Regions from separate parts of the Micromonospora sp. NPDC049081 genome, predicted to be linked through region 2. Evidence: riboswitches for the same ligand, from Rfam matches in the RefSeq annotation. Region 2 holds a riboswitch; the other holds the start of a gene.
What was found. Region 2 has a riboswitch for ZMP and ZTP ahead of AB0B63_RS14575 (tetrahydrofolate dehydrogenase/cyclohydrolase catalytic domain-containing protein). Riboswitches for the same ligand answer to the same signal wherever they lie in the genome.
Positions count from the first base shown of each region.

Region 1: linked by a shared signal. The riboswitch ahead of AB0B63_RS19705 (glycine hydroxymethyltransferase) and the one ahead of AB0B63_RS14575 (tetrahydrofolate dehydrogenase/cyclohydrolase catalytic domain-containing protein) in region 2 are both predicted to bind ZMP and ZTP.

Region 1 covers NZ_JBEZEK010000013.1:56,429-66,467, reverse strand. Annotated here, with positions in the region: gene AB0B63_RS19720 (alpha-hydroxy acid oxidase) at 131-1,198, shown strand; gene AB0B63_RS19715 (PLP-dependent aminotransferase family protein) at 1,203-2,510, shown strand; gene AB0B63_RS19710 (hypothetical protein) at 2,626-2,877, shown strand; gene AB0B63_RS19705 (glycine hydroxymethyltransferase) at 3,216-4,652, opposite strand; ZMP/ZTP riboswitch at 4,671-4,760, opposite strand; gene AB0B63_RS19700 (metallophosphoesterase) at 4,942-5,811, shown strand; gene AB0B63_RS19695 (SDR family NAD(P)-dependent oxidoreductase) at 5,821-6,636, opposite strand; gene AB0B63_RS19690 (helix-turn-helix domain-containing protein) at 6,747-7,172, shown strand; gene AB0B63_RS19685 (hemerythrin domain-containing protein) at 7,274-7,774, opposite strand; gene AB0B63_RS19680 (NAD(P)H-hydrate dehydratase) at 7,864-8,733, opposite strand; gene AB0B63_RS19675 (histidine phosphatase family protein) at 8,717-9,448, opposite strand; gene AB0B63_RS19670 (hypothetical protein) at 9,587-10,039, shown strand, end outside.
Region 2 covers NZ_JBEZEK010000008.1:93,601-103,639, forward strand. Annotated here, with positions in the region: gene gcvP (aminomethyl-transferring glycine dehydrogenase) at 1-180, shown strand, start outside; gene AB0B63_RS14530 (DUF5999 family protein) at 297-497, opposite strand; gene AB0B63_RS14535 (chorismate-binding protein) at 621-1,814, shown strand; gene AB0B63_RS14540 (TetR/AcrR family transcriptional regulator) at 1,843-2,628, shown strand; gene def (peptide deformylase) at 2,639-3,148, shown strand; gene AB0B63_RS14550 (GNAT family N-acetyltransferase) at 3,158-3,931, opposite strand; gene AB0B63_RS14555 (helix-turn-helix domain-containing protein) at 3,935-4,282, opposite strand; gene AB0B63_RS14560 (malonic semialdehyde reductase) at 4,380-4,994, shown strand; gene AB0B63_RS14565 (TSUP family transporter) at 5,041-5,799, opposite strand; gene AB0B63_RS14570 (endonuclease/exonuclease/phosphatase family protein) at 5,989-6,768, shown strand; gene AB0B63_RS14575 (tetrahydrofolate dehydrogenase/cyclohydrolase catalytic domain-containing protein) at 6,780-7,676, opposite strand; ZMP/ZTP riboswitch at 7,690-7,771, opposite strand; gene AB0B63_RS14580 (hypothetical protein) at 7,865-8,728, opposite strand; gene AB0B63_RS14585 (PLP-dependent aminotransferase family protein) at 8,804-10,039, opposite strand, start outside.

The DNA.
Region 1 (10,039 bases), on a different contig from region 2:
CGTCGGCTCGGCACTCGTCGGCTCGGCCACCGTCGGCTCGGCCACCGTCGGCTCGGATTCCGTCGGGTCGGTCGGTGCCGGGTCAGCCACCGCCGGGTGGGCCGGCCGGGCGGACCGGCCGCCGGTCAGCCTGGCGGACTTCGCCGACCTGGCCCGGGTGACCCTTTCACCCGGGGTCTGGGACTTTCTCGACGGGGGCAGCGGCGTCGAGACCACCCTCACCGCCAACCGGGCCGCCCTGGACCGGGTCGCCGTGCTACCCCGGGTGCTGACCGGGGTGGAGCGGCCCCGCACCGACACGGTGCTGCTCGGGCGGGAACAGGCGATGCCGGTGGCGGTCGCGCCGATGGCGTACCAACGGTTGCTGCATCCCGACGGCGAACCGGCGCTCGCGGCGGCGGCCGGCGCAGCGGGGGTGCCCTATGTGCTGAGCACGTTGAGCAGCACCCCGATCGAACAGGTCGTCGCCGCCACCGACGGGCCCGTCTGGTTCCAGCTCTACTGGCTACGCGACCGGGGTCTGGTCGCCGATCTGCTCGACCGGGCGCAGGCTGCCGGCTGTGCCGCGCTGATGGTCACCGTCGACGTGCCGGCGCTCGGCCGGCGGCTGCGCGACGTGCGTAACGGCTTCGCGTTGCCGCCGGAGGTGACGGCCGCCAACCTGCCTGCCGGCCGCGACGACCTGGCCCACACCGGCACGCCCGGGGTGTCCGCCATCGCCGCGCACACCGAAGCCGCCTTCGCCCCCGCGCTGACCTGGGCGGACCTGGCCTGGCTGCGGGAACGCACCCGGCTGCCGCTGCTGGTCAAGGGGATCCTCGACCCGCGTGACGCGGTCCGCGCCGCCGACGTCGGCGTGGACGCCGTGGTGGTCTCCAACCACGGCGGCCGGCAGCTCGACGGTGCACCGGCCACCGCCACCATGCTGCCCGAGGTGGTCGCGGCCGTCGGCGAGCGGATCGAGGTGCTGTTGGACAGCGGGGTACGGTCCGGCACGGACGTGCTGCGCGCGCTCGCCCTCGGCGCGACGGGGGTGCTGCTCGGCCGCCCGATGCTGTGGGCGCTCGCGGCCGGTGGCCGGGCCGGCGCGCGGGCCGCCCTCGACCTGCTCGCCGTCGAGTTGCGCGACGCGCTGACCCTGACCGGCTGCGCCGACCCGGGGCAGGCCCGGCGGCTGCGTACCCTGACCGGAGGCTGACCCGTTGGAGCATCTGGTGGACCTGGACCTGGCGACCCTGCACCCGGCGGTCGACGATCCGGCGCTGAACTCGATGAACTTCCTCAACGAGGTGTCCCAGCACTGGCCCGACGCGGTGTCGCTGGCCGCCGGGCGACCCTACGAGGAGTTCTTCGACGACGACGCGCCGGGCCGCTGGCTGGACCGGTTCCGCCGGCACCTCGCCGACGACCTCGGGCAGAGCCCCGACCAGGTCCGCCGCACCCTGTTCCAGTACGGCCGGACCAAGGGGATCATCCACCATCTGATCGCCCGCAACCTCGCCGTCGACGAGGACGTCCACGTCGACGACGAGGCGGTGGTGGTGACCGTCGGCTGCCAGGAGGCGATGCTGCTGGTGCTGCGGGCGTTACGGGCCGGCCCGACCGACGTGCTGCTCGCCGTCGCCCCGACGTACGTGGGGCTGACCGGCGCGGCCCGGCTGGTGGACCTGCCGGTGCGCCCGGTCGCCGCCGGCCCTACCGGAATCGACCTGGCCGACCTGCGGGCCCAGGTGCGTCGGGCGCGCGACGAGGGGTTGCGGCCCCGGGCCTGCTACGTGATGCCCGACTTCGCCAACCCGTCAGGCACCAGCATCCCGGTGGCCGACCGGCGGCGGTTGCTCGACCTGGCCGTCGAGGAGGACCTGCTGCTGATCGAGGACAACCCGTACGGCCTCTTCCCGGCCGGGGACGCCGACCGGGTGCCGACGCTCAAGGCGCTCGACACCCGACGCCGGGTGGTCTACCTCGGCTCGTTCGCCAAGACGGTGCTCCCCGGGGCCCGGATCGGCTATCTGGTGGCCGACCAGCGGATCGGCGGGGTCGACGGTGCGGTGGGGTTGTTCGCCGACCAGCTCGCCAAGATCAAGAGTATGGTCTCGGTGAACACGTCGCCCCTGGCCCAGGCCGTGATCGGCGGGGCGTTGCTGGAGCACGCCTGCTCACTGGTGGCCGCGAACCGGCGGGAACGGGCGGCGTACACCCGCAACCGGGACCACCTGCTGGCCGGCCTGCGGCGACGTTTTCCGGCCGGCTCGCCGGTGCGCTGGAACGCCCCGGCCGGCGGCTTCTTCGTGGTGGTCACCGTGCCGTTCCCGGTCGACGACACGCTGCTGCGGCGCTCCGCGCAGCGGTACGGCGTGCTCTGGACGCCGATGGCGCACTTCTATGACGACGGCCGCCCGGTCGACGCGCTGCGGCTGTCGGTCAGCGCCGTCACCCCGGAGCAGATCGACCTCGGGCTGGACAGGTTGGCCGCCCTGATCACCGACGAACTGACCGGCCTCCGCTGACCGCGCGGTTGCCGTGCTCCGGCCGACCCGGTCACCGCGCCGACCGGCACCGCGTGTCATCGAACCGCCACCTCCCGTGCTGTGCGGCGGATGGGCCGGTGGCCATAATGGACGCATGATCGCTTGGGAGTACGCCCTGTTGGTCCGCCGCTACCAGGGGCAGGGACGCCAGTTCCACGTCTCGTTCGTCTGGTACGGCCCGGACGGCTCACGCACCGACGTCACGGCCTACGGCGACACCGCCATCGCCCACCTCAACCGGGTCGGTCGGGAGGGCTGGGAGCTGGTCTCCGCCGCCGAGGACGTCAACAACATCCAGGGCAGCACCGAAGTCCACCGCTACCACCTCAAGCGCCCCCTCCCCTGACCCCACCCCGCCCGCCCGTCCCCGTCCCTCCCCTCCCCACCCCCGGTCTCCCGGTTGATCAAGAGGTTTAGGTCACCAGAACCACCTTTCCTGACCTAAACCTCTTGATCACCCCAGCACCCCACCCCGGGCCCCCACACCCTCCGGCTGTCCCTGGTCGGGGTTGGCACGGTGGTGGGGTCGGCACGGTGGTGGGGTCGGCACGGTGGTGAGGGTCGGTGATCAAGAGGTTTGGGTCACTGATGAGGGCTTTCGTGACCTAAACCTCTTGATCAACGCGAGGGAGCGGGGCGGGGCGGGGCGGGGCCCGGCCCGGCGGGGCCGGGCCAGCCTTACAGTCAGCCCAGGTTGATGGTGGGGTAGAGGGGGTGGGCGGCGAGGAGGTCGGTGGCCTGCTTGCTGATCTTGTCGGCGACCGCCGGGTCGAGGACGTACTTGGCCTTGGACGGGGTGCCGTCGGCGTTGGCGCCCGGCGTGGTCTGGCTGAGCACGGTGTGGATCAGCTCGGCGGTGACGTCCATCTCGGCGGTGCCCAGACCCCGGGTGGTCAGCGCCGGGGTGCCGATCCGGATGCCGGAGGTGTACCAGGCGCCGTTGCGGTCCTGCGGGACGGCGTTGCGGTTGGTCACGATGCCCGAGTCGAGCAGCGCCTGCTCGGCCTGCCGGCCGGTGAGACCGTAGCCGGAGACGTCGAGCAGCACCAGGTGGTTGTCGGTGCCGCCGGTGACCAGGGTGGTGCCCCGGCGCAGCAGCCCTTCGGCGAGGGCCTGGGCGTTGTCGACGATCCGCTGGGCGTAGTCGGCGAAGTCGGGCCGGCGGGCCTCGGCCAGCGCGACCGCCTTGGCCGCCATCACGTGCGGCAGCGGACCGCCGAGCACCATCGGGCAGCCCCGGTCGACCTGGTCGGCCAGCTCCGGGCCGCAGAGCACCATGCCGCCGCGCGGTCCGCGCAGCGACTTGTGGGTGGTGGTGGTGACGATGTGCGCGTGCGGCACCGGGTCGAAGTCGCCGGTGAAGACCTTGCCGGCGACCAGACCGGCGAAGTGCGCCATGTCGACCATGAAGGTGGCCCCGACCGAGTCGGCGATCTCCCGCATGATCCGGAAGTTCACCTTCCGGGGGTACGCCGAGTAGCCGGCGACCAGGATCAGCGGCTTGAACTCCCGGGCGGCCTCGGCGACCCGGTCGTAGTCGATCAGGCCGGTGGCCGGGTCGGTGCCGTAGCTGCGCTGGTCGAACATCTTGCCGGAGATGTTGGGTCGGAAACCGTGGGTGAGGTGCCCGCCGGCATCCAGCGACATGCCCAGCATCCGCTGGTTGCCCAGCTCGCGGCGCAGCGCGAACCAGTCCGCCTCGGTCAGGTCGTTGACCTGGCGTACCTGGGCCTTCTTGAGGGCGGGGGACTCGACCCGGTCGGCCAGGATCGCCCAGAAGGCGACCAGGTTGGCGTCGATGCCGGAGTGCGGCTGCACGTAGGCGTGGGAGGCCCCGAACAGCGCCTTGGCGTGCTCGGCGGCGAGCGCCTCGACGGTGTCGACGTTCTGGCAGCCGGCGTAGAAGCGACGGCCGACGGTGCCCTCGGCGTACTTGTCGCTGAACCAGTTGCCCATGGTCAGCAGGGTCGCCGGGGAGGCGTAGTTCTCGCTGGCGATCAGCTTCAACGACTCACGCTGGTCGGTCAGCTCCGCGCCGATCGCGTCGGCCACCCGGGGTTCGACCGCCCGGATCACCTCGAGCGCGCTGAGGAAAGCGGTGGATTCGGCGTTACGCGACATGCGACCTCCAGGTGACGTGCGGAAGGCCCAGGCGCTCGGCGTGCGTCCTCATGACGGGGCCGCTTCCCGATGGTGCTCCATCCCCACGCGCCAGTCACGGCCCACCGACGATCCTACCGGGTGCCGTTCGGGCTGCCCGTGCGTACCTGCCGGTGCCGGGCAGCCGGCCGGGTTCTCCGATCGTGCGGAGCTCCGGTGTCCCGGTAACAGCTCGGTCGGCCGGCCACCGCCGTTGCGGTGGCCGTTGCGGTGGCCCCACGCCGGGCGGTCGGCTGCGTACGATCGGCGGATGCTGGGGGAGGACACCGAGGGCAGTCTGGTCGCGATCAGCGACCTGCACATCGGGTACGCGGAGAATCGTGCCCTGGTCGAGGCGCTGCGGCCCACCTCGCCACGGGACTGGCTGATCGTCGCCGGTGACGTGGCGGACACCGTGGCCGACATCGAGTGGGCGCTCGGCACGCTCGCCGAACGCTTCGACACCGTCATCTGGGCGCCGGGCAACCACGAACTGTGGACCCCGCCGGCCGACCCGGTGACCCTGCGCGGGGTGGAGCGCTACGAGCTGTTGGTACGGCGGTGCCGGGACCTGGGCGTGGTCACCCCCGAGGACGACTACCGGGTGTGGCGAGGGCCGGGCGGCCCGGCGCTGGTGGCACCCCTGTTCCTGCTCTACGACTACAGCTGGCGACCGCCGGGCTTCGACACCCGGGAGGCGGCGCTGGCCGAGGCGTACCGGACCGGGATCGTCTGCACCGACGAGTTCATGCTGCACCCCGACCCGTACCCGAGCCGGCAGGAGTGGTGTGCGGCCCGGCTGACGGAGACCGCCCGTCGCCTGGACGCCCGCGACCCGCAGCTGCCCACCGTGCTGGTCAACCACTGGCCGCTGGACCGCCACCCGACCGAGGTGCTGCGCTACCCGATCTTCGCCCAGTGGTGCGGGACGGAGGCGACCGCCGACTGGCACCGCCGGTTCGCCGCCACCACCGTGGTCTACGGGCACCTGCACATCCCCCGTACCACCTGGAAGGACGGGGTGCGGTTCGAGGAGGTCTCGGTGGGCTACCCCCGGGAGTGGCGTCAGCGCAGCGTGCCCCCCGGGCGGGTACGGCAGATCCTGCCCGCGCCCACCGGCACGCCGGCACCCCTCTGGTGAGCCATCGGCTCAGCCGGCGTGCAGGCGGGTGAGCAGCGCGTCGGTCACCGTGCCGAGGCGGCGGGCGGCGGCCGGATCGAGCGTCGTGGCCGACAGCGGGACGGGTCTGCCCCGGTCGCTGGCGGTCAGGGCGTCCGCCGGTGGATCGTCGATCCACTCCACGACGGGGCGGATCGACCTCTCGACCGGCCGGGCGACGACCGACGCCGCCCGGATCACCCCGCGGACCGCCGCCGGCATGGTGGACAGGTCACCGCTGCGGGTGAAGCCGGGGTGGTAGAGCACGTACCGTGCCCGGGAGCCGGAGCGCTGCGCGAAGTCCACCCCGAGCAGGTCGTTCGCCCGCCCTGCCTGCAACTGCGCGTCGACCATGCCGTACTTCCGGGTGAGCTGGAGGTCGTCCCAGCGGATCGACCCCCTGGTGGTGCCGACGCCCGCCACGTTGACGATGACCGGCCGTTCGGCGGCGTCGAGCTGTTCGCGTAGACCGTGGCTGAGCAGGTAGCGGCTCAGGTAGTACAGCGCGAAGGTCTGCTCCAGGCCCTCGTCGGTGACCACCCGCCGGGGCGACTGCCGGTTGGCGAACAGGGCCAGTGCGTCCACCCTCGGCCACCGACCCCTGATGGTGTCGATGACCCGGCGGGTCTGCGCCACCGAGCGCAGATCCGCCTGGAGGAAGTGCACCCGGCCGGAGCGCGCCCGCACGGCCCGCCCCTTCGCCGGGTTGCTGCCGATCGCGACGACCTCGTCGCCACGGCGGATCCGGGCCTCCAGTGTCGCCCGGCCCATGCCGTCGGTGCCGCCGCTGATGACGATGACCCGCATGCCACCCCCTTTCCCGCCCGGTGGCCCCCGTTCGGCACCGGACGTCGACCGTGGACCACGACCGGCACAATCCTTCGCGGAGGCCGGCGACAGCGGAAGAAGGCAGTCTCATGTCCGTACCGAACACGGGTGTTCGTTCCCTGGTCGCGGCGGCCCTGCCGACGCCCGTCCCGGCCGACGAGTACGACGGCTGTCCGGTCACCGGGCTGCTGCGGCTGCTCAGTGACAAGTGGTCGATGCTGGTGCTGGTCCTGCTGGGCCGTCAGCCGTACCGCTTCAACGAGCTGCACCGGGCCATCGGCGGGATCAGCCAACGCATGCTGACCCGCACCCTGCGCGGTCTGGAGTCGGCCGGCCTGGTCCTGCGCGAGGTGCATCCCACCGTCCCGCCCAGCGTCGAGTACCGGCTCACCCCGCTCGGGCAGAGCCTGCTCGGCCCGCTGTCCGGCCTCGCCGACTGGGCGGTCCGCCACGAGCCCGAACTCGCCGCCGCCCGACACCCGGTCACCGCCGCGACGTCGTCCAGACCACGCTGACCTGCCTCACCCGGGGCGCAACCGCAGGCATCCTCGCGCGCGGCGAGGGGCCCGACCGGACGGTCGGGCCCCTCGGACGCGGTTCGGGTCGGACGGGCGGGTCAGGCGGTGGTGGCGTGCCGGGCGCTCTTGATCGCCTTCGGGTCGCTGGGGGAGCGGGGCGCGTCCGGGCGCAGCGCGATCATCTGCTCACCGATCTCCTGGAGCGGGTTGCGGCCGAGCGCCTCCCGCACCTTGGGGAACCACTCCTGCTCCTCCTCCTCGATGTGGTGCTCGACGTTCTCGATCAGCACCGTGGTCTTGGCGACGAAGTGGTCGTCGGAGGCGTCCATCGCGGACAGCTCGGCGCAGAGCACGTCGGCGACGTGGTGCTCCTCGTACGACTCCAGGATGTCGTCCTCCAGGTCCGGTAGGAGCTTGCGGACCTGCGGGTACATCACCTCGTTCTCGAGGTAGGTGTGGGTGGTGAGGGCTGCCACGATCTCGTTGACCACCTTGCGGCGGCGACCGGCCGGGCCCTCCTGCGCCTTTTCGAACTCGCGGAAGAGTCGGCGCATCTCCTTGTGGTCCTCTTTGAGCAGGACGATGGCGTCGGTGGACACCGGCAGACCTCCTTGATCGGCTGACGGCAATCCCGGTACCCCCGGACGAACTGCGCAAACGGATCGCGGCCGGTGAACGTCCGGCACGCTCAGACGGTGGCGATGGTGTGCGGGATCTCGTCGAGCAGTTCCCGGGCGAGGAACCCGATGCGGCCGAACCGGGGCACCAGCCGTTGCCCGCTCACCGCGTGCACCCAGGCTGCCCAGCAGGCCGCCTGGGCCGGCTCCGCACCCCGGGAGAGCAGCCCGGCGAGCAGCCCCGCCCGCACGTCGCCGCTGCCGGAGGTGCCCAGCCCGGCGTCGCCGCTCTCCTCCCGCCAGCTCTGGCCGTCGGGGGTGGCGATGTGCCCGTAGAGGGAGACCACCGCCTCGTACCGGTGGGCCAGTTCGCGGGAGTCGGCGTCCAGGTCGTCGCCGGGGTCGCGGCCGAGCAGGTGCCGGGCTTCGGTGAGGTTGGGGGTCAGCACCACCTTCCGGTCCGCGCCGACCAGCAGGTCCGGTTCGTGGCTGAGCGCGCCCAGCGCGTACGCGTCGAAGACCAGTGCGGTGTGCGGCCCGGCTGCCGACAGCACCAGGCGCAGCAGGGCGCGGGTCTGGTCGATGTCGTTGAGGCCCGGCCCGACGGTGACCACGTCGGCCTGTTCGACCAGCTCACCGAGGCGGTCGCCCGGGTCTCCGGCGACCGCGCCGTCGGCGGTCTCCGGCAGGCCGACCACCATCGCCTCGGGCACCTGGATGCTCAGCGCGGCGGCGGTGGACTCGGCGGTGGCCAGTTGCAGCACCCCCGCCCCGGCGCGCAGCGCGGCCACCCCGGCCAGCAGCACCGCGCCCGGGGTGAACCGGGAACCGCCGACGACCAGGACGGTGCCCCGGTTGTCCTTGCCGCCGGTCGGCACCGGCAGGGCCCAGTCGCGCAGCAGTCCCGGGGTGATGACCCGGGTGTCAGACCGGTTCGGCATGGATCTCGTCCTCCGTGGTGGGTGGGGCGCCCTGCGCGTGCAGGTGGGTGACGTCGTTGAAGGTGTCCGGGGTGAGCCGGCCGGTGGCGTCGGCCGACCAGCCGGTCACCGAGCAGTTGGCGATCACGTGTTCCCGGGTCAACCCCATCAGCTCCGCCTCGGTCAGCCCCTCCACCAGGTAGCGGAGCAGGAACACCAGGGCGTCGTGCCCGAACAGCAGCACCCGCCGCCCCTGGTGGTCGCGGCGCAGGTCGCCGAGGAGGGTACGCAGCCGCAGCGCCACGTCGGTCCAGGATTCACCGCCGGGCGGCCGGTAGTAGAACTTGCCGAGCCGGTGCCGTCGGGCCGCCTCGTCGGGGAACCGGCGGGCCACCCCGTGCCCGGTCAATCCGTCCAGGATGCCCAGTTCACGGTCGCGTAGCCGTTCGTCGACACTCGCCGGGATGCCGGTGTCGGCCAGCGCCAGTTCCGCCGTCCGCACGGCCCGCAGGTACGGCGAGACGACCGCCACGTCGGGTCGGCGGTCCGCCGGCAGGCCGGCCAGCCAGCGGGCGGTGGCCCGTGCCTGCTGCTCGCCGGTGTCCGACAGCGGCACGTCGGCGTCCCGGTGGGTCAGGTCGATCAGCTCCGCGCCGTTCGACTCGGCCGCCGAGGCGGCGACGTTCGCGGTGCTCTCCCCGTGCCGGACGATCCACAGCGCCCCCAGTTCCGCCATGTCCCCCTGCCTACCCCCGGCCCGACCCGGATAACCGCCCGTCCGACCGGCGCAACGCCCGTCGTGCCCCGCTGGTCGCGGTGCCGTGTTCGTTGGTCCGGCAGCGGCCCGCTGCCGGCGGGCCGATACCCTGCCCCCGTGGACGGTGGGGTGGACGGCGAACGGTTGGCGGCATCGCTCACCGGATGGCTGGCCCGGCTGGAGTTCACCGACCTGGGCACCGACGAGGTGACCGCGCGGATCATCGACGCCGCGTTGGCCTGGGCCGCCGATCAGGGCTGGCGGTCCTACCGTCGGGCGGCGAGCGTGCTGCCTCTGCCACCGCCGATGACCGACCGGCACTCGGTGCTGGACGTGGCGTGTGCCCGCCGGGACGGGCCGCCCGTGGTGATCGAGGTCGACCACACCGACCGGCGGCGTACCTGGGAGAAGCTCACGGCGGAGGCCGCCGCCGGCCGGGTCGCCCTCTGGGTGCGCTGGGGTCCGGGGCGGTTCGCCGTGCCACCGGCCCCGATCCACCTGGTCACCTGCGAGGTGTCCCGGCACTCCGGGTCCCCGGGCGCGGGCCGCCGGCACAGCCGGACGACGGGT
Region 2 (10,039 bases):
ACCGCGGCGATGGTGTCGGCCGACGAGTGGCCGCATCCGTATCCGCGGTCGGTGGGGGCGTACCCGGGTGGGGTGGACCGGGCGGGGAAGTACTGGCCGCCGGTGCGGCGGGTCGACGGCGCGTACGGCGACCGGAACCTGATGTGTTCGTGCCCGGCGCCGGAGGCGTTCGAGGGCTGAGGCGCGGTGCCGGGGCGGCGGACGTGCCGCCCCGGTGCGGCGACCGGGGAGGGCGGCCCCTGTCGGGGGGCCAGCCTGCGATGATGTGGCTGGTGACGCCGACGGACCGTGATCGGTCAGGCGACGAGGGCGTGCCGGGCCGGCCCGCGGTGCGGGGCGATGGTGCTGCCGTCGGGAAGGAGTTCACCGGTGTCCTCGAAGACGATGACACCGTTGCAGAGCAGGCTCCAGCCCTGCTCAGGGAAGCAGGCGATGACCCGGGCGGCGTCCCGGTCGGTCGCTTCGGCGGAAGGGCAGGTGATCTGGTGCTGACACATCGGGTTCTCCGGACTGTGGGGGCACTGTGTCATGGTTCACATGACCAGTGACGCACAGTACCAAGGGACAGCGCACCGGATCGAGCAGCCTTCGGTCATGTTGCCCCGAAATCCGCTGAACGGATGAGCAGGAATGGGCCACCCGGCGTGGAAACGCTCCCAACGGTGCCGGTCGACGTACCGGGGGTGCCGGCGCGGTGCCGCAGCGTGCTCGTCGAACGTGACCGCTTCGAGTGGCGGATCACCGACGGTGGTGACCCGGCCGCGCAGATCGCCGGTTTCCTCGCCGCGCACGGCCTGCCCGTCGACGACCTGACCCGCCCGGCGACCCACCGCACCGACGGCCCCTGCGGCGCCGCCCTGTTCGTCTCCGCCGCCGCCGGCGCCCGGATGGTCGGCGCACCCACCGGTCCCGCGAGCCCCGTGCCCGCCCTGCCCGACGTCGCCGTCGTCGTCTACGACCACGACACCCGCCGCCCGCCCCCGACCGGGCCGGCACCGGGGCACCTGCGGGTCGGCCCCTGGCGGGACAGCTGGACCCCCGGGCAGCACGCCGACGCGGTACGCACCGTCCGGGCCGCCATCGGCCGCGGCGACGTCTACCAGGTCAACGTCGTCGGCCACGCCGCCGCCGGGTACACCGGTGACCCGCGGCCCGCCCTGGCCCGCCTCGCCGGCCTGCCCGGCGCCCGCTACGGCGGCACCCTGCACGGCGACCGTTGGACGATCGGCTGCGCCTCACCGGAGACCCTCGTCGCCGTGCACGCCGGGCGGGTCGTCACCCGCCCGATCAAGGGCACCCGCCCGGCCACCGCCGCCGGCCGCCGCGAACTGCTCGCCTCCGCCAAGGAACGCGCCGAACACATCATGATCGTCGACCTGGAACGCAACGACCTGGCCCGGATCGCCCGCACCGGTTCGGTGACCGTCGACGACCTGTTCACCGTGCGCCGCTGGTGCGACCTGTGGCAGGCCGAGTCGACCGTGTCCGCGGCCCTCGCCGACGGGATCGGCCTGGCCGACCTGCTGCGCGCCACCTGCCCCGGCGGGTCGGTCACCGGCGCCCCGAAACACGCCGCGCTGGCGTTGGTCGCCGCCGTCGAACCCGTCGGCCGGGGCGCCGGCATGGGCGGGTTCGGCTGGATCGGCCCCGACCACCTCGACCTGGGCCTGACCATCCGCACCGCCGCCGCCGACACCGACCGGTTGCACCTGTGGGCCGGCGGCGGCATCACCTGGGACAGTGACCCCGACGCCGAGGTCGCCGAGGCCGCCGCCAAGGCCGCCCCGGTGCGTGCCCTGCTCGCCGCCGACTGACCACCGCACCGGCCGCTATGGTGGCCGCATGCACGTCGAGTACAGCGGCACCGGCGACCCCGCCCGCAGCCTCGCCCTGCTCTGGCGCACCCGCGAACGCACCAGCCGCAGCGGCGACCTGGGCGTCGACCGGATCGTCCGGGCCGCCATCGACGTCGCCGACACCGACGGACTCGCCGCGCTGTCCATGCGTCGGGTCGCCGAACGTCTCGGCGTGGGCACCATGTCCCTCTACACCCACGTGCCGGGCAAGGGTGAACTGCTCGACCTCATGCTCGACACCGTGCACGGCGAGACCCCCCGACCGGCGGACGTCCCGGGCGGCTGGCGGGACCGCCTGGAACGCGTCGCCCGCGACAACTGGGCGCTGTACCTGCGCCACCCCTGGCTGTTGCAGGTCGCCACCACCCGCCCACCCCTGGGCCCGCAGGTCACCGCCCGCTACGACCACGAACTACGCGCCGTCGAGGGCATCGGCCTGACCGACCTGGAGATGGACGCCGTGATCACCCTCGTCGACTCCTACGTCCACGGTGCGGTACGCGGCGCGGTGGAAGCCGCCCAGGCCACCGCCCGCACCGGCCTGACCGACGAACAGTGGTGGCACGCCCACGCCCCCTACCTGGAAAAGGTGATGGACCCGGCCCGTTTCCCCACCGCCGCCCGGGTCGGCGCCGCCGCCGGGCAGGAGTACCAGGCCGCCACCGACCCGACCCGTGCCTTCGACTTCGGACTGGCCCGCATTCTCGACGGCATCGCCGCCCTGGTGGCCGACCGGTGCGCCGGTCCACCGCCGCCGGTGACCCCCCGATAGCCTTCCGGGCATGACCGTACGCCCGATCAGGATCATCGGTGACCCCGTCCTGCGCACCGCCTGCACCCCGGTGACCCGCTTCGACACCGCCCTGCAGCAGCTCGTCGACGACCTGATGGACACCCTCACCGGCGAACCGGGCCGGGCCGGTGTCGCCGCCCCGCAGATCGGCGTCGACGCCCAGGTGTTCGTCTACGACGCCGACGGTCACCGCGGCCACCTGATCAACCCCACCATCGAGTTGTCCGACGAGATCCAGGACGACGACGAGGGGTGCCTGTCCATTCCCGGGCTGTACTTCCCGACCCGTCGGGCCCTGCACGCCACCGTGCACGGCGTGGACCGGCACGGCGACCCGCTGACCATCTCCGGCAGCGGGTTCCTCGCCCGCGCCCTGCAACACGAGACCGACCACCTCGCCGGTCGGCTCTACGTCGACACCCTGCGCGGTGACATCCGCCGCAAGGCGCTGCGGGAGATCCGCGCCGGCCGGTTCGACTCACCCCGCCGCCACCGCTGACCGGCCGGCTCAACCCGCCCCGCTGGTCAACGTGTACTCGCCGAACCGTGCCACCGTGGTGAAACCGAGCCGCCCGTAGAGGCGTACCGCCGTGGTGTTGTCGGCCCGCACGTTCAACGTCACATGATCGACGCTGTCGCGTAGCCGGGCGCACAGCGCGGCGACGACCGCCTGGGCCAACCCCCGCCCCCGCGCCTGCGGGCGGGTGGTCACGTTGCCCACCGCGGCCACCCGGTAGGTCGGCGACCACACGTGCACCCCGGCCACCGCGACCAGTTCACCACCCGCACGTACCCCCAGGTAGTGGCCGGTGTCGAGCATCCGTGGGTCGAACCAGTTACCGGGGTACGCGTCGGCGTACAGGGCCCGCAGCGCCGGCAGGTCCGCCCCGGTCAGCACCTCTCCCGAGGCGGCGACCCCGGCCAGCCGGGCCGGGTCGGTCAACGCCATCCGCAGGTGCGCCCCCGCCGGGGTGATCACGTACCGGCCCGCGAGGACCTGTTCCAGCCCGGGGGACAGGTGCGCGTACAGCCGGGCGGGCAGCACCGGGGCCAGTTCGTCGAGCAGCGCCGCCGCCGGCCGGTCCGGTTCGGCGGCGAACAGCAGCAGCACCGGCTGTGCCGCCCCGTGGTAGAGCAACGCCACCTGCTCACCCCGACGGAACCACGACGTGTAGGGCCAGAAGAAGTCGTCCAGGTCACCCAGCTGGTAGGCGTGCAGCACCGGATCGCGCCGCAGCAGCCCGGCCAGCACGGCACGGTCGTGTTCGGCGCGGACCGGCACCGCTCAGCAACGACCTGCGGGAAGGTTCTCGTCGGCCCAGCGGGCCAGCTCGTCCAGCGCCGGCAGCAGGGCCGCGCCCCGACCGGTCAGCTGGTAGCTGACCCCCAGCGGGGGGCCCTCCCGCACGGTGCGGCTGACCAGGTCGACCCGGGCCAGCTCACCGAGGCGGTCCGACAGCACCGACTCGCTGATCCCCGGCAGTGCCCGGGCCAGCTCGGCGAAGCCCGCCGGCCCCTGGGCGAGGGTGCCCAGGATCATGCCGTTCCACCGTTTACCCAGGAACGCGAACGCCCGGGACAGCCCCCCGGGACAGGCGCGGGGCCCGTCGTCGATCGGGGAGCACGTCGTCATAAGCCCAGCATACGTGGTCCGTAACTCACCCTAGCCACTTCGAAAAAACTAGCTGCTACTGTGGGCGCAGCAAACGCCGATCCGACCGGAGGACACCATGACCGACGTACTGCCCAACCACCTCATCACCCTCGACCCGCAGGCCCAGGCCCAACTGTTCACCGAGGCCCGCACCGCCAACACCTTCACCGACACCCCCGTCAGCGACGAACAACTCCACGCGATCTTCGACCTCGCCAAGTACCCACCCACCGCCATGAACGTCCAACCCCTGCGGGTGCTGTTCGTCCGCCCCGGCGAAGGCCGCGACCGCCTCCTCACCCACGTCGCCGAAGGCAACCGCACCAAAACCGCCACCGCCCCCGTCGTCGCCGTCCTCGCCGCCGACACCAACTTCCACGAACACCTCGACACCGTCTTCCCCATCCGCCCCGGCATGCGCGAACACTTCGCCGCCGACCCCACCGTCCGCGACGGCATGGCCCGCTTCAACGCCGGACTCCAGGTCGGCTACTTCCTGCTCGCCATCCGCGCCGCCGGCCTCGCCGCCGGACCCATGGGCGGATTCGACGCCACCGGCGTCGACAACGAATTCTTCACCGACACCGGCTGGAAGTCCCTGCTCCTGGTCAACATCGGACACCCCGGCCCCGACGCCTGGCACCCCCGCCTGCCCCGCCTCGACTACGACACCGTCGTCCGACACGCCTGAACCACCCCAGACCCACCAGTGGCTGGCCCGCCGAGCACCCACCCGCTCAGCCGGCCAGCCACTGGTCGTAACCCAACCGCGCCACCAACGCCACCACCACCACCAGCAACACCACCCGCACGAACCCCGCACCCCGCCGCAACGCCATCCGCGCCCCCACCGCCGCCCCCGCCACGTTGCACACCGCCATCGCCAACCCCAACCACCACCACACGTGCCCCGTCACCGCGAACACCACCAACGCCCCCAGATTCGTCCCCGCGTTGACCACCTTCGCCATCGCCGAACCACCCAGAAAATCCGCCCCCACCAACACCGTGAACGCCACCACCAGGAACGTCCCCGTCCCCGGCCCGATCAACCCGTCGTACAACGCGATACCCACCCCCGCCACCCCCACCGCCGCCACCACCCGCACCCGGGTCCGCCGCGCCGGCACCGCCACCGTCCCCAACCGTGGCCGCAACACCACGAACAACGCCACCCCCACCAACACCACCAACACCACCGGCCGGTACGCCCCCGCCGGCACCACCCCCGCCAACGCCGCCCCCACCCCCGCACACCCCACCGCCAACACCGCCGCCGGACCCGCCACCGCCCAATCGACCCGCGTACGCCGCGCGAACGTCACCGCCGCCGTCGACGTACCCGCGATCGCCGCCAACTTGTTCGTCCCCAACGCCGTCGCCACCGGCACCCCCGGCGCCGCCACCAACAACGCCGGCAACAACAACAACCCACCCCCACCGACCACCGCATCCACCCACCCCGCCAGGGCAGCCGCAGCCAGCAGAGTCGTCAACGACACAGGATCCACGGCCGGCCATTCTCCCCACCCCACCCGGCCACCCGCCCACCCAAGTGGCCCACCTCACCGCCCACGTCGCCGCCGCAGCCACACCCCCACCACACCCAACACCACGAACACCAACATCGAACAACACAACAACTTGATCATTCGGTAACTGTGCCACGGACGTAGGGTGCACAGGTGCGCCTGGCGACCTTCAACCTGCTACACGGCCGCTCCCTGACCGACGGGCTCGTCGACCCCGCCCGGCTCACCGCCGCCGTCCACGCCCTCGACGCCGACATCCTCGCCCTCCAGGAAGTCGACCGCGACCAGTCCCGCAGCGGCCACCACGACCTCACCACCCTCGCCGCCCAGGCCCTCGACGCCCCCGAACACCGCTTCGCCGCCGCCGTCGTCGGCACCCCCGGCGAACACTTCCGCCCGCTACGCCACGACGACGACGGCCACGGCGAACCCTGCTACGGCATCGGCCTGATCAGCCGCCACCCGGTCCGCAACTGGCACGTCACCCGCCTCAACCCCGCACCCGTCCGCTCACCCATCTACGTCCCCGGCCCCGGCGGCGGCCTCATCCTCCTGCGCGACGAACCCCGCGTCGTCCTCGCCGCCGTCCTCGACACCCCCCACGGCCCCCTCACCGTCGCCGCCACCCACCTGTCCTTCGTCCCCGGCTGGAACGCCCACCAACTCCGCCGCGCCGTCCGCGCCCTACGCGCACTACCCGCCCCCCGCATCCTCCTCGGCGACCTCAACCTCCCCGCCGGCCCCGCCCGCCTCCTCACCGGCTGGCAACCCCTGGCCCGCCGCCCCACCTACCCCGCCACCGCACCCCGCGTGCAACTCGACCACATCCTCGCCGACCCCCACGACCGGCACCTCCTACCCCCCGTCACCGCCACCGACAACCCACGCTCCACCATCTCCGACCACCGCCCCCTCGTCGTCGACCTCGGCTGACCCACCACCGGTCACCCCCTACCCGCAGCCCGCTGCGCCGCCCGCAACGCGTTACGGAACAGCATCGCCACCGTCGTCGGACCCACCCCACCCACCCGAGGCGTGATCGCCCCCGCCACCCGCGCACACGCCTCGTCCACATCCGGCAACAACCGGCGACCCGCATACCGCACCCCACCACCCACCACCACCGCACCCGGACGCACATGCTCCGGCCGCACGATCCCCGGCACCCCCACCGCCGCCACCAGGATCTCCGCCCGCCGCGTGTACCGCGGCCAGTCCGCCACCCCCGTGTGCACCACCGTCACCGCCGCATTCGCCGTCGGCCGCTTCTGCGCCAACAACATCGCCAACGGACGACCCAACGTCGCACCCCGACCCAGCACCACCACCTCCCGCCCCGCCACCGGCACCCCGTGGAACGCCAACAACGCCTCGATCCCCGCCGGCGTACACGGCAACGGCCCCGGCAACCCCAACGCCAACCGGCCCATGTTCACCGGATGCATCCCGTCCACGTCGGAATCCGGATCCAACACCTCCAACGCCCGGTCATAATCCAGCTGCCCCGGAACCGGATGCTGCACCAACACCGCGTGCACCCCGGCATCGTCGTTGAGATCCCGCAACACCCGATGCAGATCCGCCTGCGTCGCCGACCCCGGCAACCGCACATGCGGCGACGCGAAACCCAACTCCGCCGCCTGCCGGGACTTGATCCGGATGTACCCGACACTCGCGTCGTCGTCACCGACCAGCACCGTCGCCAACGACGGCACCACCCCGACCGCCCGCAACGCCGCCACCCCCTCGGCGACCTCGGCGAAAATCCGCTCCGCCACCGGCCCACCCGGCAACAACCGGGCCGTACCAGACGTGGGGGAGGGGCAAGAGGAAACAGACATGACGCACCTCGACCACGAAGGCCCAGGCGGTCGACCTCCGCGACGAGCTCCCCGATGGTTGACCCATCCCCGTGCCGCCAGTCGCATCCACCCCCACCATGCCACACCCCACCACCCACCGGGCCCCGCCACCCCACACGCGCCGGGCCCGGCCGCCACACGACGACCGGGCCCGACTGACCGACCTGCTACGAGACCGTGATCTGCGCGACCCCACCAGCCGGATTGCTGATGATGCCGACCATCGACCGGCGACACGACCCGATGACCGGATCGTTCGCACACCCCGGGGCGCTGTAGTCCACCGCCACCACCTGGATCCGGTGATTGGCCACCGTCGGCGAATAGTTGAACGGCGAACCCACCGGACAGCTGCTGCCACTCCACTGCGAACCCAGCAGACCCAGATCCGTCCAGACACCCCCGGCGTCCATGTCGTTGATCCAGATGCGCAGCGGCCGCCGGTCGTTGTGACAGTTGTACGTCAACAACGTCCGCACCCCCGTCGCCCCCGAATCCGGCGGCGTGACCATCGCATCACCCGACCAGATCAGGTTGACCCCCCACGGCCGGCTGCCATACACCACATAGTCGTTACGGCTGCGATTGAACAACGCCTGACCACCCGCCGTGGTGATCACGTTCCACTCGTAGACCGCAGTGGCCGACCAGACCAGGTCGATGCCCCAACTCTGCGCACCCCACCGCAGGTAACCCCCGCCCGGAACCCGCAACGCCACCTTCGTGGTGTTCGTGATCGGCGCGTTCGTCGGCAGACCCTCCCCGTACACCTCCCACCGCGAATTCGGCCAGTCGGTCCAGTTCAGATTGATGCCGTAGTCGCGCTCCGCGTACCGCAGCGCCTTGAGACCATTGCTCTGGTTACGCATCGGACCGTACCCACCACTCCACGTCGGCAGGCCCTCCCAGTCGACGACCGCACTCGGCGGCGTCGCCAACACACCCGACCCGGCCGACGCCGGCACCGCACCGGTCAACCCGGCGACGACCACCGCCACCAGCAGGCAGAGCACTCTGTGAACACGGGACATGTCTCCTCCGAATCAGGACACCAGCACGGACACCCCTAACGGCGTTCCACCCCGTGCCACCCCGTTCCGGCCCCCTCAATACCCCGCACCCACCTCCTCCGGCGCCCCCCGCGCAATCGCCGCCAACAACGCCACACTGCCCCGCAACGTCTCCACATCCGGCGACGACGTCGACAACCGCACCGCATCCGGCACCGGCACCCCCACCACCGCATAGTCGGCCGCCGGACTGACCACCACCCGCTGCCGGGCCGCAGCCGACACGAACGCCCCCGTCGACCACCCACCCGGCAACCGCCACCACACGTGGTACGACCGAGGATCAGCACGTACGTCGAACCCGGCCAGCACCTCCGCCACCACCGCCTGCCGCAACCGCGCGTCCTGCTGCTTGAGCCGCACGATCCGCTGCGCCGTACCATCGGCCAACACCGCCGTCGCACACGCCAACGCCACACCCGGCACCCCCCACGTACCGGAACGCACCGCCGCCGCGACCCGCCCGGCCAACCCCGCCGGACACACCAGCAACCCCAGATTGAGCCCCGCACCCACCCGCTTGGACAAACTGTCCACCAGGATCGTCTGCTCCGGAGCATGCGCCGCCAACGGCAACTCCTCGTCGTACAGAAACGAATTGATCCGATCCTCGATCGCGACCAGACCCAACCGCGCGAGCCGCCCACCCAACTCGACCCGCCGCGCCGCCGACATCGTCACCCCCAACGGGTTGTGCAACGTGGGCTGAAGGTAGACCGCCGCGAGCGGCGCCCGACGATGCGCCTGCTCCAACGCCGACGCACTCAGCCCCTCCCCATCCATACCGATCGGCACCAACGTCACACCGTGCCGCGCCGCGATCGCCTTCACCACCGGATACGTCAACTCCTCCACCCCGAGCCGCTGCCCCGGCGCCACCAATGCCACCATGGCCGCCGCGATCGCCTGCCGCCCACTACCGGTGAACAACAACCGCTCAGGGTCCACCACCCACCCCGGCCGGGACAGGAAGGACGCACCGACCCGCCGCGCCTCCCGCGACCCGGTCACCGGCACCGGATGCATCGCCGCCTCCAGGCCCGCCGGTGCCAACACCCGCCCCAACGCCCGCGCCACCATCGACGACTGCCCCGGCAACACCGGAAAGTTGGCCTCCAGATCGACCAGGTCCGCGTCCCCCGACCGCACCGAGAAATCCACCACGAACGTGCCCCGACCCACCGCCCCGGCCACCAGACCCCGCCGCGCGAGCTCCTGATAGACCCGGGCCGCCGTCGACACCGCCATCCCGTGACGCCGGGCGAACTCCCG